One region of the Fundicoccus sp. Sow4_D5 genome, then DNA from elsewhere that is predicted to be linked to it. Evidence: predicted binding sites of a transcription regulator. Region 1 holds the regulator's gene; the other holds the start of a gene.

Evidence for each region. The regulator LexA, encoded in region 1, represses DNA repair genes until DNA is damaged. The targets are predictions, from matches to a motif close to CNAACANNTGTTNG.
Region 2: a site for LexA is predicted at 3,751-3,764, ahead of uvrA (excinuclease ABC subunit UvrA). Genes of this name have one in related genera too.

The regions. Positions count from the first base shown of each region.
Region 1 is NZ_JBQKLF010000001.1:814,234-821,868, reverse strand. Features, by position in the region: gene recJ (single-stranded-DNA-specific exonuclease RecJ) at 1-1,472, shown strand, start outside; gene ACTQ45_RS03815 (adenine phosphoribosyltransferase) at 1,469-1,981, shown strand; gene lexA (transcriptional repressor LexA) at 2,082-2,696, opposite strand; gene ACTQ45_RS03805 (DUF896 family protein) at 2,786-3,061, shown strand; gene ACTQ45_RS03800 (YneF family protein) at 3,166-3,378, shown strand; gene ACTQ45_RS03795 (ABC transporter ATP-binding protein) at 3,618-5,372, shown strand; gene ACTQ45_RS03790 (ABC transporter ATP-binding protein) at 5,372-7,159, shown strand; gene ACTQ45_RS03785 (lysophospholipid acyltransferase family protein) at 7,556-7,635, opposite strand, start outside.
Region 2 is NZ_JBQKLF010000007.1:26,020-33,515, forward strand. Features, by position in the region: gene ACTQ45_RS08915 (DUF4097 family beta strand repeat-containing protein) at 1-554, opposite strand, end outside; gene uvrA (excinuclease ABC subunit UvrA) at 853-3,681, opposite strand; gene ACTQ45_RS08925 (substrate-binding domain-containing protein) at 3,940-4,860, opposite strand; gene phoU (phosphate signaling complex protein PhoU) at 5,215-5,865, opposite strand; gene pstB (phosphate ABC transporter ATP-binding protein PstB) at 5,907-6,710, opposite strand; gene pstA (phosphate ABC transporter permease PstA) at 6,724-7,496, opposite strand, start outside.

The DNA of each region.
Region 1 (7,635 bases):
CTGCTTTAGAATTATTAAAAACGTTCGATGAGACCGAAGCTGACCGACTTGTTCTGTTAATTAATGATAAAAACTCTCAGCGCCAAGCGATGGTTAAAGATATTCAAACTCAAGTTGAGGAAAGAATGGAACAGTATGAAGAGATTCCTGATGTAATTGTTGAAGCGGATGCTTCTTGGCAAGCGGGGGTATTGGGAATTGTAGCGAGTCGATTGAAAGAAAAATATAACCGACCGACCATTCTATTCCAATATCTAGAAGATAAGCAAGTGTATAAAGGGAGTGGGCGAAGCGTTAATAGTGTTAATATTTTTGCTTGGTTAACGGAAGTTAAAGAGACGATTGCTTATTATGGCGGTCATAGTCAAGCCGCTGGACTTACAGTCAATTCTTCTGAATGGTTGAATTTTAAATCGGCACTGGCTTCATTAGCTAATCAGAATGAAGCCTTGATTCGTCAACCAGAGGAACTAAAAGTCGATATGGTAATAAAACCATCGGAAGCCACTGTCAAATTTATCGAAGAAATTGAATTATTAGGACCTTTTGGAATGGATAATGCTAAACCTGTATTCGAATTCGAGGATGTAACGGTTCAAGAAAAACGTTTAATTGGTGCTGATAAAACACATGTTAAACTCTCTATTGCTGAGAAAGATAGTAAAGAATCCGCTTTAAATTGTGTGGCTTTTTCAAAAGCGACACAATTTGAAGGTGTTGAAGCTAATTCAATCATTTCAATTGTAGGCACCTTATCCATTAATGAATGGCGTCATTTGGTTAATCCCCAATTGATGGTAACAGATATGGGCGTCAATCAGTCACAGTGGCTAGATTATCGATCAAGTAAAATAGATCCTCAACTTTTAAAAGTTAATGGGGCGATTTATTTATTTAAACACTCTAAGTTAGCTGAGTGTTATAAAGAATCTTTACCTAAGAATAGCCGTGTCGAACTATATGCCAACATCAACGAAGAATTGCTAAATGAGTTAGTCAATGACGTGAGTTATAAAAAACTAGTCATTATGGAACCACCGCAAAGTCTAGAAACGTTACTGATTTTGTTAAAGCAAAAGGATTGGTCTCATATTTATTTAGGATCATTTATTCAAGAATCTAAGTATACTGCTGGAGAGCCGACACGTGAAGAATTTGCTGTTTTATACCGTTGGTTAAGCAAGCAAACGGCATTTCATTTGCGACAAAACCTCTCTAAAATGAGTGAACTATTAAAAATATCCATAACTAGATTAAAATTGATGATTGTTGTGTTTTTTGAAGCGGAATTTGTTACAATAAAAGATGGCTTTGTTGCATTTAATAGAGAACACTCGAAAGAGGCTGTTGATTTGTTTACTATGCCGGCATTCGAGCGTTACCGACAAGAAATGCAAGTCGAAGCAATAATGAATTACCAGACTTTATCAGATATTAAAAGATATTTCGAGGAGAATGAAAAAAGATCATGAATTTAAAAGACTATATTGCAAAAGTTGAAAATTATCCAGAAGAAGGAATAATTTTCCGTGACATCACACCATTAATGGCTGATGGAGATGCTTTTAAAGAAGCGACACAACAAATTGTTAATTATGCTAAAGAGTTAGGTGCTGACGTAGTTGTTGGGCCAGAAGCTCGTGGATTCATTGTAGGTTGTCCTGTAGCCTATGCTTTAGAGATTGGATTTGTACCTGTGCGTAAGAAAGGCAAATTACCAAGAGAAGTCATTGAGGTTGATTATTCATTAGAGTATGGTAGCAATACTTTGACAATGCATAAAGATGCTCTGCAACCAGGTCAAAAAGTATTAATTACTGATGATTTATTAGCAACAGGTGGTACAATCAAAGCAACGATCGATTTAGTTGAAAAATTAGGTGGAGTTGTCGTTGGCTGTGCATTCTTAATTGAATTAGAAGAATTAAATGGCCGTGATAAAATTTCTGGTTACGACATTAAAACACTAATGACTTACTAAACTACACACAAAAAAAAACGAACAAAGCGTGTAGAGCTGAAGCAATTTGCTTCCTCTATATGCCTTGTTCGCTTATTTGTAAAGATACTCAACTAATAATCTAGAAGCGTCGAAACAGGCTGACAACTTTACCTAATACGGTAACTGAATTTAAAATAATGTCATCCATATAATCATTTTCTGGTCTTAAGACGTAATGATCGGTTTTTTTAAAGAATGTCTTACAAGTAACTTCTTCTTCTTCTGTCATAGCAATGACGATTTCACCATTGTTGGCAGACGTTTGGCGTCTAACAGTTATGATATCGCCGTCCATAATACCCGCATTAACCATACTTTCGCCTTTTATTTCAAGCATAAATAATTCGCTTGGATCATAAGGTAACTCTGGTGGTATTGGATAGAAGGCAACCGCATCTTCAACTGCAAGAATTGGCGCACCAGCAGCAACTCTTCCTAATAAAGGAACTTGTACAGGTCCAACGCCAAGCAAATCAATTGAAGCTTGTGTTAATTCAAGAGCGCGTGTTTTACTAGAATCTTTAATTAAATAGCCAGCTTTTTCTAATCTAGATAGATGTCCGTGTACTGTCGAAGTTGAGGATAAGCCAACTGACGAACCAATTTCGCGAACAGTAGGTGGATAACCATTTTCCTCAATGTTATCATAAATACATTGTAGGATTGTCATTTGTTTCGTTGACAATTTAGCCATTGGAATCAACTCATTTCATTTTTGTTATTATTATTATATCAGAAACGTTTTTCAATGACAAACAAACGTTCGTAAAAAGGAGGATTTACATGTTAGAGAAAGATAAAATGGAGAGAATTAATGAATTAGCCCGCAAGAAAAAAGCTGAAGGTTTAAATGAAGCTGAATTAGCTGAACAAAAAGTGCTAAGAGAAGAATATATCGAAAATTTACGTTTCGGTATGCGTAATCATATCGAAGGAATCAAGGTCGTCGATGAAGATGGAACTGATTTAACTCCTGATAAAGTGAAAGAAATCCAAAAAGCTAAAAAACTTCATGGCCGTCACCTTCAACACTTCTTCGATAAGAAGAATAAAAAGTAAAATAAATTTAGTTTATCGTCTGCTTCTTGTGAAAATATACTATGAAAAACAGATGAACTTTAGTAAACTATAACTACATGATATTTAGAAAGTGAGGTTTATATATGCCAACAATCGCTTGGATTTTTATTGTTTTACTAGCTTTAGTAGCTGGTGCAGTGGGAGGATTCTTTTTAGCTCGTCGTTATATGATGAAGTATTTTAAAGAAAACCCACCAATTGACGAAAGAATGATTTCTCAAATGATGGCTCAGATGGGTCAAAAGCCATCTAAAAAGAAAGTTGAACAAATTATGCGTTCAATGAAACAGCAGTAATTAAAGTTTTGCAGGGGTTGTCCGTTTGTTCGGATTAACTCCTGTTTTCTTTTTATAAAATTTGAGAGATAGATGATATTTAGTCTGTTTAAAAGGTAGAGTTAAAGAACAATTTGCTTAGGAGAGGTATCGCGTATTTATAAGCTGATTGCTTTGTTTACTCACAAAAAGAGTGATAAACTTATTCATGGACTATTTAATTAATAATTAAATCATATAAATCAGAAAGGGTGGATAGTTTGGATATATTTTCTAGGTTAGCTTGGTTTTTTAAGCAAGAAAAATGGGCTTATATAACAGGAGCCTCGATGTTAGTTTTAGTAGGATTGTTAGCCGGGATTGTGCCAATGATTATAGCGACAGTAATTGATGGAATGACTGACGGTAGCTTAACGCCGACTGTCTTATTTTTTTGGGTAGTGGCAATCATTGTCATCTCAATACTACAATATGCAATGCGTTACGTGTGGCGAATTAATATTTTTGGTACGTCAGCAAAATTAGAAAAAATTTTACGTCAGCGATTATTCAATCATTTTACAAAGATGGATTCCATTTTTTATCAAAAGTACCGAACAGGAGACTTGATGGCTCATGCAACGAATGACTTAGGCGCCATTCGCATGGTTGCTGGTGGTGGAATCTTAACGATGGTCGATTCATTGACACAAGGTATTATTACGCTATTTATGATGTTTTGGGCCATTGATTGGCAATTGAGTTTAATGGTTATCATTCCTTTACCGATTTTAGCTATTTCAATACGTTTAATTGGTAAGAAAATGCATTATCACTTTAGACGTGCTCAAGAAGCCTTCTCTTCTTTGAATGATAAAGTACAAGAAAGTGTTACTGGTATAAAAGTAATTAAAACATTTGGTGAAGAAGAATTGGACAGTATCGATTTTAAAAATATGACCGCAACCGTAGTAGCTAAAAATAAATCAGTTTATTTTTATGATGCATTGTTCCGCCCAACGATTCAATTAATTATGGGTGTTTGTACGATTATCGGCTTGTTTTATGGTGGTTTTTTAGTAACACAAGGGCAAATCACTGTTGGTTTATTAGTGGCTTTTCTAAACTACATTACCCGCATGTCTTGGCCAATGGTGGCAATCGGGCGGTTGTTTAATATTATCGAACGTGGCTCAGCCAGTTATGACCGTATTATGGAATTATTAAAAGAGGAAACAAATGTTGTGGAAGCAGCCGATCCTGTGACTTCTCCGATTGATGGTGATCTAAATTTTGCTGTCGAACGTTTTACTTATCCTCAAACAAAAGAACCTATGCTGAAAGATGTGCACTTTACTATTCCTCAAGGACATACTTTAGGCATAGTAGGTAAAACAGGTTCAGGGAAAACGACAATATTCAAATTACTTATGCGAGACTATGATCAATACAAAGGAACTATTCGTTTCAATGGGATTGATATGAAAGCATATGCCTTAGATGTTTTACTGGGATCGATTGGTTATGTTCCACAAGATAACTTTTTATTTTCAACGACAATCAGAGATAATATTCGCTTTGCTGATCCAACTGCCTCTCAAGAGCGTGTGGAAACAGCTGCTCGATTAACGAGTGTACACGAAGATATTATCGGCTTTCCTGAAGGGTATGATACCTTAGTAGGAGAGCGTGGCGTGGCTTTATCAGGTGGTCAAAAACAAAGAATATCGATGGCGCGAGCGATCATTAATTCACCATCCTTATTAATTTTAGATGATTCTTTATCTGCAGTTGATGCAAAAACGGAAGAAGCGATATTAAGTTCGATTAAGACCAATCGACAGAATAAAACGACGATTATTTCAGCTCACCGTATCAGTAGTGTAATGCATGCCAATGAGATTATCGTTTTAGATAAAGGTGAAATTGTTGAAAGAGGCACCCACTATGAGCTGTTACAACAGGATGGTTGGTACAAACAAATGTATGAAAAACAACAATTAGAAGCATTATTAAATGAAGGAGGCGCACAGTAATGGCACAAGCAAAAGATTTTCAATCCGCATGGACTAAGAAAATGACAATGCGTGACCAGTATCAGGTAACCAAGAGAATTATGCAGTTTGCCAAACCTTACTGGAAAGAATTTTTATTAGCGCTCGTTTTTTCTGCAGGTCAAATTGTGGCGACTGTTTTCATGCCGCGAGTGATTCAATCCTATATTGACCAATACTTGTCAACATCCTCAGCAACCACGCAAACCGCCATATTATTTACTGCCCTGTACGCATTTTTACTAGTCATACAAGGGATTTCAAACTATTTTTCTACATATATCTTTAGTATGGCCTCTGAAAAAACGGTTGAAAATATTCGTAATGTTATTTTTGATAAAGTCGTTCATTTAGGGATGCGCTATTTTGACCAAACACCGGGCGGCTCAATTGTCTCGCGAGTGACGAATGATACAGAGACGATCAAACAGTTTTGGAATGTATTCTTTGCAATCTTTGAAGGCTTTGCAACGATTATTGCTGTCTTTATCGGTATGTGGAGTCTGAATCAAACGATGGCTTTATATTTCTTATTATTTGTACCATTAATGGTTTTTGCAATTTGGCTCTACCAAAATTATAGTACACGAATCTATCGTCAATTACGTGAAAACTTAAGTCGTTTAAATACTAAGATTAATGAATCAATTTTAGGGATGTCAGTTATTCAGCATTTAAGACAAGAAAAACGGACAATGGCTGAATTCGAAGAGCAAAATGAAAACCAATATAAAGGACATCTAGCAATGGTTCGTATGAATGCTTTGCTTTTAAATTCGGTTATTAACCTTTTTGAAGGCTTATCAATTGCCTTAGTCTTTTATATTCTTGGTAATCAATATTTTGATGGTTTGATTGAAGTGGGGATTGTCTATGCCTTTACTCAATATTCAGCAAACTTCTTCAGACCGATGGGAATGATGATGGATAATTTGTCCTTCTTACAAGACGGTGTCGTGTCTAGTTCGCGAATTTTGCGTGTGTTAGATCATGAAGAACATGTACCAGAACAACTAATCAATCCAGCTGCAAGCATCACAGATGCAAAGATTGAATTCAAAGACTTAACCTTCTCCTATGACGGTGAACAAGATGTGTTAAGTAACATTAGTTTTACTGTGAATCCCGGCGAGACAGTTGCATTAGTCGGACATACTGGTAGTGGGAAAAGTTCGATTATCAATGTCTTGATGCGATTTTATGAGTTTAAATCAGGTGATGTCTTGATTGATGGGCATAGTATTCGTGAATTTCCTTACGAAGCTTTACGTGAACAAGTTGGTTTGGTTTTACAAGATAGCTTCTTGTTCTACGGGGATGTTTCAAGAAACATCCGTCTACTCGAGCGAGGTATTTCAGATTATACAGTAAGAGACGCTGCACGCTTCGTTAATGCGGATACCTTTATTGAAGCAGATCCAGCTGGCTATAAAAAACGTGTCATTGAGCGTGGTGCTAGTTATTCAAGTGGTCAGAAACAATTGATATCCTTTGCCAGAACTATGGCACGTGAACCGAAGATATTAATTTTAGATGAAGCAACAGCGAATATTGATACTGAAACCGAAGAATATATTCAGAATAGTCTTCAGAAGATGCGTAAGAATCGTACCACGATTGCGATTGCTCACCGTTTAAGTACCATTCGTGATGCCAACCAAATCATCGTCCTCGATAAAGGGCGCATCATTGAAAAAGGAACGCATGATGAACTGATTGAATTAGGCGGTACCTACTTCCAGATGTACCGTCTGCAAAGTATGAATTAAAGAATAGACCTAGTGGTTGGCCAAGAAGGCGAATTACTAGGTTATTTTTATTTACATAAGAGACCATAAGTTTAAAGAGCTAACTAACTGGAACTCCGTCCAAAATTGAGGGGAATCGCCTCGACCGCCCGATTTTTTAGATTGATTTTGTTAACATGTTAATTCAATTTACCAATCGATCGATTAAAATTATTCTGCCACTCAAACACATTAAAGCACAAACAAGTACGGATTGTATGCAATTCACCAAGTTTTCCATGGTTCTTTATTAAGTATTATTTGTTAACCTTTTAGAAAGGATTTCAAACTAACCAAAAAACCGCAGTGAAATCTCAAATGGATTTCACTGCAGTTTTTACTGTCATTCATTCAATAAAAGTGTAAATAATCGAGCTTTTATTTATCTTTTTTAACGGGTGGTATATACTTGTAATTAGGTGTTAGTTGTTGATCCAATTGATCAAAACGAATCGCAA
Region 2 (7,496 bases), on a different contig from region 1:
GCGTCTTCTAATTCTTGTTCTAACGCTTCATAGCGTAACTCATCTAAGCCTGGAACATCCATGTCAATTTGGATTTCACGAATTCGTTCTTGCGTTTCAGCAAGTTGATTTTTCAATGCTTGGAGACGTTCTGCTGCTTTGACAACATCCGAAGCGTTCTCGCGCACTGCTTCCTCAACTTCAGTTTGAGCTTGGCGATATTCTTCACTGTAATCTGTTTCGCTTGATTCAGTTTCCTGAGTTGACCCAGTCTCTTTTACATCGTTTGTCACTTTAGATACATAATCCGTTACATTACGTGCGACATTTAAACTTTGATCGACAACTTCCGAAATAATTGAAGAAAACTGTTTACCATAATTAACTTTTGTTTGGCGTTCGTTTGCTTCAGTTTTTTCAGTCGTGTCTGTCGTTTTTTCTGCTTCAACCACTTTGCTTGTTTCGGTTTCTGGAGTGGGACTTGATGTCTGACCAGCTTCTAATAATCTCAATGCCTCGTCCATCGTAATAATATTCTGACGAACTAGTTCAATAATACGTTCTTTCTCATTCATACGAAATGCCTCCTTAAATTTTCCAGTGCTATTTGGTTAGTTTCTATATATCTTCCGTCTACAATACCTATTATGCCAAGAATGTCGCCACATGACATAGGACTAGAGGCCGATATTTATGCAAATACTACTAAAGACTGATAGGATATACTGTTGATTTATTTTTAGGCGATTGTTACGGTCAAAGAAGAGTGAAATTAACATCATGAGTCGAAAATTCAGGCGATACATTACAGCCCTACCCACCATTCAAAAAAAAAAAGAGAACCGCACAATGTGCAGCTCTCAAACTAAGGAACTATTTTGCCTTCTTTAAAATGTCTTTTAAGTATTGTCCAGTATAACTGCCACTGACTTCGGCTACTTCCTCAGGTGTACCAGTCGCAATGATTTCACCACCATTGACACCACCTTCGGGACCTAAGTCAATGACATAGTCAGCAATTTTAATGACATCTAGATTGTGTTCAATGATGACAATCGTATTCCCCGCTTCAACCAAGCGATTAATCACTTTGATTAAACGACGGATATCATGATGATGAAGTCCTGTCGTCGGTTCATCGAGGATATAGAATGTATTACCTGTTGACACTCGCTGAAGTTCAGCGGCCAGTTTCATACGTTGCGCCTCACCACCAGATAAAGTCGTGGCTGATTGTCCCAAACGAATATAGCCTAGGCCGACGTCAATCAGAGTTTGAAGCTTTCTCGCAATTTTAGGATGAGCAGAGAAATACTCTACCCCTTCATCAATTGTCATATTTAAAACATCTGAAATGTTTTTGCCTCTGTATTTAATCTCCAATGTTTCGGAGTTATAGCGAGCACCGCCACACACTTCACACGGAACATAAACGTCTGGTAAGAAGTGCATCTCAATCTTATTAATTCCGCCACCCTGACAGGCTTCACAGCGACCGCCTTTGACGTTAAAACTGAAGCGTCCTTTGCTATAGCCGCGTAGTTTGGCTTCGTTAGTCATCGCAAACAACGCACGAATATCATCAAAAACACTCGTGTAAGTCGCTGGGTTACTTCGTGGGGTTCGTCCAATCGGTGATTGATCGATATCGATAACTTTCTCTATACTTTCATAACCTGAGATTGAATCAAATTTACCCGGTCTTTCTTTCGTGCTTGTCGTTAACTTCGTCAAAGCAACTTTTGCGATACGGTTAACTAACGTACTTTTACCAGAACCCGATACACCGGTGACACACGTCAAACGCCCAATTGGAAATTCAACATCAACGTCTTTCAAGTTGTTCTCGCTCGCGCCAGTAATTTTGACCCAGCCATGGTCTTCTACACGACGTTCGGTTGGTAATGGAATCTTCTCCACACCTGATAGATACTTGCCGGTTAAAGAGGCTGGATTTTTCATGACCTCTTCCGGTGTTCCTTGAGCGACGATTTCGCCACCTTTTTCTCCGGCTCCAGGCCCAATATCTATTAGGTAATCGGCAGCTAGCATCGTTTCTTCATCGTGTTCCACAACAATTAAAGTATTACCTAAATCACGCATTGTTTGCAAAGAATCAATTAAACGCGCATTATCTCTTTGATGAAGACCAATTGACGGTTCATCAAGAATATACATTACCCCACTCAATTGCGAGCCAATTTGCGTCGCCAAACGAATTCGTTGCGCCTCTCCACCCGAAAGTGAGCCCGCGATACGATTCATCGTCAAATAATCTAGACCAACATTCTCTAAGAATGACAAACGGTCCCTGATTTCTTTAATGATTGGTTCCGAAATAATCGATTGACTCGTTGTAAAAGTCATTTCTGCAAAATAGTCTAACGCATCACCGATCGATAATTCTGATACTTCCGCAATATTCTTTTCTCCAACCCTAACTGATAAGGCTGAGTCATTCAGACGTTGCCCATGACATGTTGGACACTCCAACTCAAACATATATTGACGCATGACATCGCGCGTGAAGTCCGACGACGTGTCATTATAACGTCGTTCAACGTTGTTAAATATTCCTTCAAACACATGGTCAACAGTTCTTTGTGCACCTGACATTTGTTTATAAGTGAATTTAAAGTTAGCCGTTGGAGAACCATATTTAAGGAGTTCTTGTGTTTCTGTCGGCAAGTCCTTATAAGGAACATCCATTGGAATGTTACGACTTTTAGCAAATTGCTCTAACATTGACGGATAATAATTTGAGCTAATCGACTGCCATGGTACAAATGCGCCTTCTTCTAATGTTAAATTCTCATCAGGAATCACTAATTCTGGATCGACTGTTAAACGTGAGCCGATACCATCACAACTCGCACACGCACCAAAAGGCGCATTAAACGAAAAGAGGCGCGGCTCTAACTGATCTACAGAAAAGTCACAGAAAGGACAAGCATAATGTTCATTGAAATAAAGCGGTTCTTCTCCCATCACATCAATCACAAGATAACCATCTGAGAATCTTAGTGCTTGTTCAACCGAGTCATATAAACGTGAGCGAATGCCTTCCTTCATAACTAAACGGTCGACTACCACTTCAATCGTATGCTTTTTATTTTTGGATAATTCTGGCACTTCACTCACATCATAGATTTCGCCATCGACACGTACGCGCACAAAACCGTCTTTGTTAATCTGTTCCAACAATTTTTTATGCTGTCCTCTTTGATTACGAACGGCTGGTGTCATGATTTGGATACGTGTTTTATCGGGTAATTCAAGAATTCGATCAACCATTTGTTCAGCAGATTGTCGCTCGATTGGGATATGATGCGTTGGACAATAAGGCACACCAACTCGTGCATATAATAACCTTAAATAATCATTGATTTCGGTCGCAGTTCCGACAGTCGAGCGTGGGTTATGACTCGTCGTTTTCTGATCAATAGATATTGCTGGACTTAACCCTTCGATTGAGTCCACATCTGGTTTATCCATTTGCCCTAAAAACTGGCGTGCATAAGCGGATAAACTCTCAACATAGCGTCTTTGCCCTTCCGCATACAGCGTATCAAAGGCTAAAGAACTTTTCCCCGAACCAGATAGTCCTGTCATAACGACTAATTGATCTCGAGGAATTTCTACATCGATGTTTTTTAAGTTGTGTGACCGTGCACCACGCACGATTATTTTATCTTTTGCCATCTCGAAGTGTCCCCATTTCATCTTTTTCAAATTTACTATGTTATTATATCACAACTTCTCTGCTAAAACAGAATGTATGTTCGCATTTATTAAAAAATTATACTTTTGACTATCTATATTAATATTAGTACAAATCTCGTTTTATACCAAATAATCTGCTAGCTCTTTGGCCAGAATAATTTTTTCAATCTTTTCTAAAAAAAATACGCCCCGCACAAAGGCGGTAGCGTATTAGGAGTTTTTAATCTTCAGTTTAAATTATTGAGCGACTTCTTCCCACTCAGTTACTTCACCTAAGAAGATTTGTTTAACGTGGTCTAATGAAATATCAGATAATGGGTTTTCAGGGTGAACAATTACTGCGATACCATCGATAGCAACAGCATCGTAGTTTAACGCTTCTTTTTCATCATCAGATAAATCACGAGAAGCCATACCTAATTCAGCTGTTCCGTTCATTGCTGCTTCCATACCTGCAGAAGAACCGTTTGATGTAATATTAATTGTTACACCTTCGTTTAATTCTGAGTAAGCTTCAGCTAATTTCTCCATGATTGGGCTCACTGATGTCGATCCAACGACTTCGATTGTTCCTTCTAAACCAGCTGCTTCATAAGAAGGTAATTCTACAGCTTCTTCTGTTGCTGCTTCTTCTGTTGACTCTTCAGTAGCTTCTTCTTCTCCAGCTGAACGAGTAACTTGTACGTAACCTTCTTCTTCAACGATCGCTTGTCCTTGTGCAGAGTATACGAAGTCCAAGAAATCTACTGCAACTTCAGATAATTCAGCATCTTTAGTCCAAGCAACGTTAAATGGACGAGCAATTGGGTAAGAACCATTTGTAACGTTTTCCGATGACACTTCAACACCGTCAACCGCTAAACCTTTAACTTCATCACCTAATGATCCTAATGAAATATAACCGATTGATTGAACATCACCTGCAACAGTTTGCATAACACCGTTTGTAGAGTTTTGGATAACTGCGTCTAATGTAGTCATGTCATTATCGTCTTCGTCAACTACACCAACGATTTCAACGAATGCGCCACGAGTTCCTGAACCGTCTTCACGTGAAACTACACCGATATATCCTTCTTGTGCTAAAACTGGTGTTACCGCAGAAAATGCTAATCCTGCAACTGCTAATAATGGTAAAGCCTTTAATGATTTTTTCATTAAGTACATCTCCTTTAAATTTGAAATTCTTATTGACTCTCGACAACTAAATCAATCGTCTAATAAGTAATCACTTATCAGTACACCTTGTATTATAGCGAGGGAATATAAATTCGGTGTAAATGTTATGTAAATTTTGTGTAAAGCTCAATTAACGTTGCATTATAAGGAACAAGCTTTATTTCCAAAGGAAATGATGGTGCTAAGAGGAGCGATTTTATATTTACAAATAGTGTTGACTATCCATAACGCCAGAGTAATCCCAACTTAAGAAGTCATTCTTCTTTATGCCATAAAGAAACCGCCTAACGTCGAATGACGCCAGGCGGTTTCTAAAGTGATTGCTTATACCCACTATTTATTTAATTCGATAATCTCGCCCGTATTCAAGTAAACGATACGTTCACAAATATTTGTTACGTAGTCACCAATACGTTCTAAACTGTTTCCAATATTAATGTAGCTGATTCCACTTGGCACCATCTCTGTGTTCTTCTGCATGCGTCTAGCACTCTCGTTGTAAATTTCTTTCAAACCAGCATCAACCACTTCATCAAGCATCGCAACTTTTCTAGCGGTTGCTGCATCACGATTAACAAATGCATCCATCGCATCTGAAATCATTGTTTGGGCTGTTTCTGCCATTCTATTCACGACATCGTTTAATTGATCGACTTGTTGTTCCGTTTCTTGACGGCGAATTACTGCACGACCAATAGAAACCGCATGATCAGCTATTCGTTCAATATCGAGACTCGCTGTTAAAACTGTAAAGACTAAACGTAAATCTGAAGCAACTGGTTGTTGCAAGGCAATAATACGAAAAGCTTCTTTTTCAATTTCAACGGTCAACGCATTGATTCTTAAATCATCCGCAAATAATTCCTTTGCCAATTCTTTATCACTGGTGTTGTGAGCTTTAATCGCTTTATGAACTGACTCATTTGCTGCAATACCTAATTTTGTTAAATGGACGAATAAAGATTTTAATTCTTCTTCAAACACTTTTCTCAAAATTAACCCTCCTAATTTAGCTATTAAATAGTTTAACCGAAACGACCTGAAATATAATCATTAGTTCTTTGATCCTTTGGGTTACTGAAAATAGATTCAGTATCGTTAAATTCTATCACTTCTCCATTCAAGAAGAAAGCGGTTTTATCCGAAATTCGTGCGGCTTGTTGCATATTATGAGTAACAATTACAACAGTATATTTCTCTTTTAGTTCATCAATTAAGTCTTCAACCTTGTTAGTCGAAATTGGGTCTAGTGCCGAAGTCGGTTCATCCATTAATAACACTTCTGGATCATTAGCAATTGCACGTGCAATACAAATACGTTGTTGTTGCCCTCCAGAAATATCCGTTGCTTTACGATGGAGTTTGTCTTTCACTTCATCCCAGATAGCAGCTCCGCGAAGGCTCTCTTCAACAATTTGGTCTAACTGTGCAGAATCTTTTACCCCATGAGTACGCGGTCCGTAAGCAATATTATCATAAATACTCTTAGGAAATGGGTTAGGGTGTTGGAAAACCATTCCGACGCGTTTTCTTAGTTCATTGACATCATAATTTTTTTGATGAATATCTTGACCATCTAAAGAAATTAAGCCTTGATGTTTAGCATAAGGTACTAAATCTTGCATTCTATTCAATGTTTTGATAAAGGTTGATTTACCACATCCTGAAGGTCCAATAAAAGCTGTTACGAGATTTTCTTCAATATCCATATTGATGTTTTTCAACGCATGAAAATCACCATAGTAAAAATCAAGATCACTAATTTTAAATTTAACTTTTCCAGCACCATTCGTAGCGTTCGCATCTTTTGCTTTTAATGTCACAGACATATTATTCGCCATATTATTTTCCTCCTGAACCTATTTTTTTACCGATAAGCGTTGATAAGCCATTAATAATTAACACGATGACAATCAATACAGTCGCAGTTGCGTAAGCTTCATTCACGTGAAAGCCTTCGTTTGATAAAACATACATATGAACCGCTAACGTACGTCCAGATGACGTTAAGCCATTGATCATACCACTTGAAGATCCCATCGTATAAAGCAAGGCAGCCGATTCACCAACGATACGGCCAATTGCTAGAATAATACCAGAGATAATACCCGGCATTGCGACTGGTAAAACGACTGTAAAAATGGTTCTTAACTGACCGGCACCTAGTGCTAAACTCCCCATTCTTAATGAGTTATCTACTGAAAGTAAAGCTTCTTCAGTTGATGAAATAATCACAGGTAAAATCATAATTGTGAGCGTAAGAATCCCTGCAATATGCGAATACCCCATATCCATTTGAATGACAAAGAATAACATCCCGAATAACCCAAATACGATAGACGGAACAGCTGCTAGCGTATCCGTTGCTAAACGAATCACTTTAAGAAAACGACTGCCACGGTTAGCATACTCGACTAAATAAAAGGCAGTAAACACACCAATTGGTGCTGCAAATAACAATGAGAGTCCAATCATTATTAATGTCGAAATAATCGCTGGCATCATTGAAACGTTGTTAGAGGTATACTTCCATTCAAATAATCCCCAATTCATTGCTGGAATACCATTCCATAATATAAACAGAATAATATAAGCGAGCGTGCCAAGCGTAAACA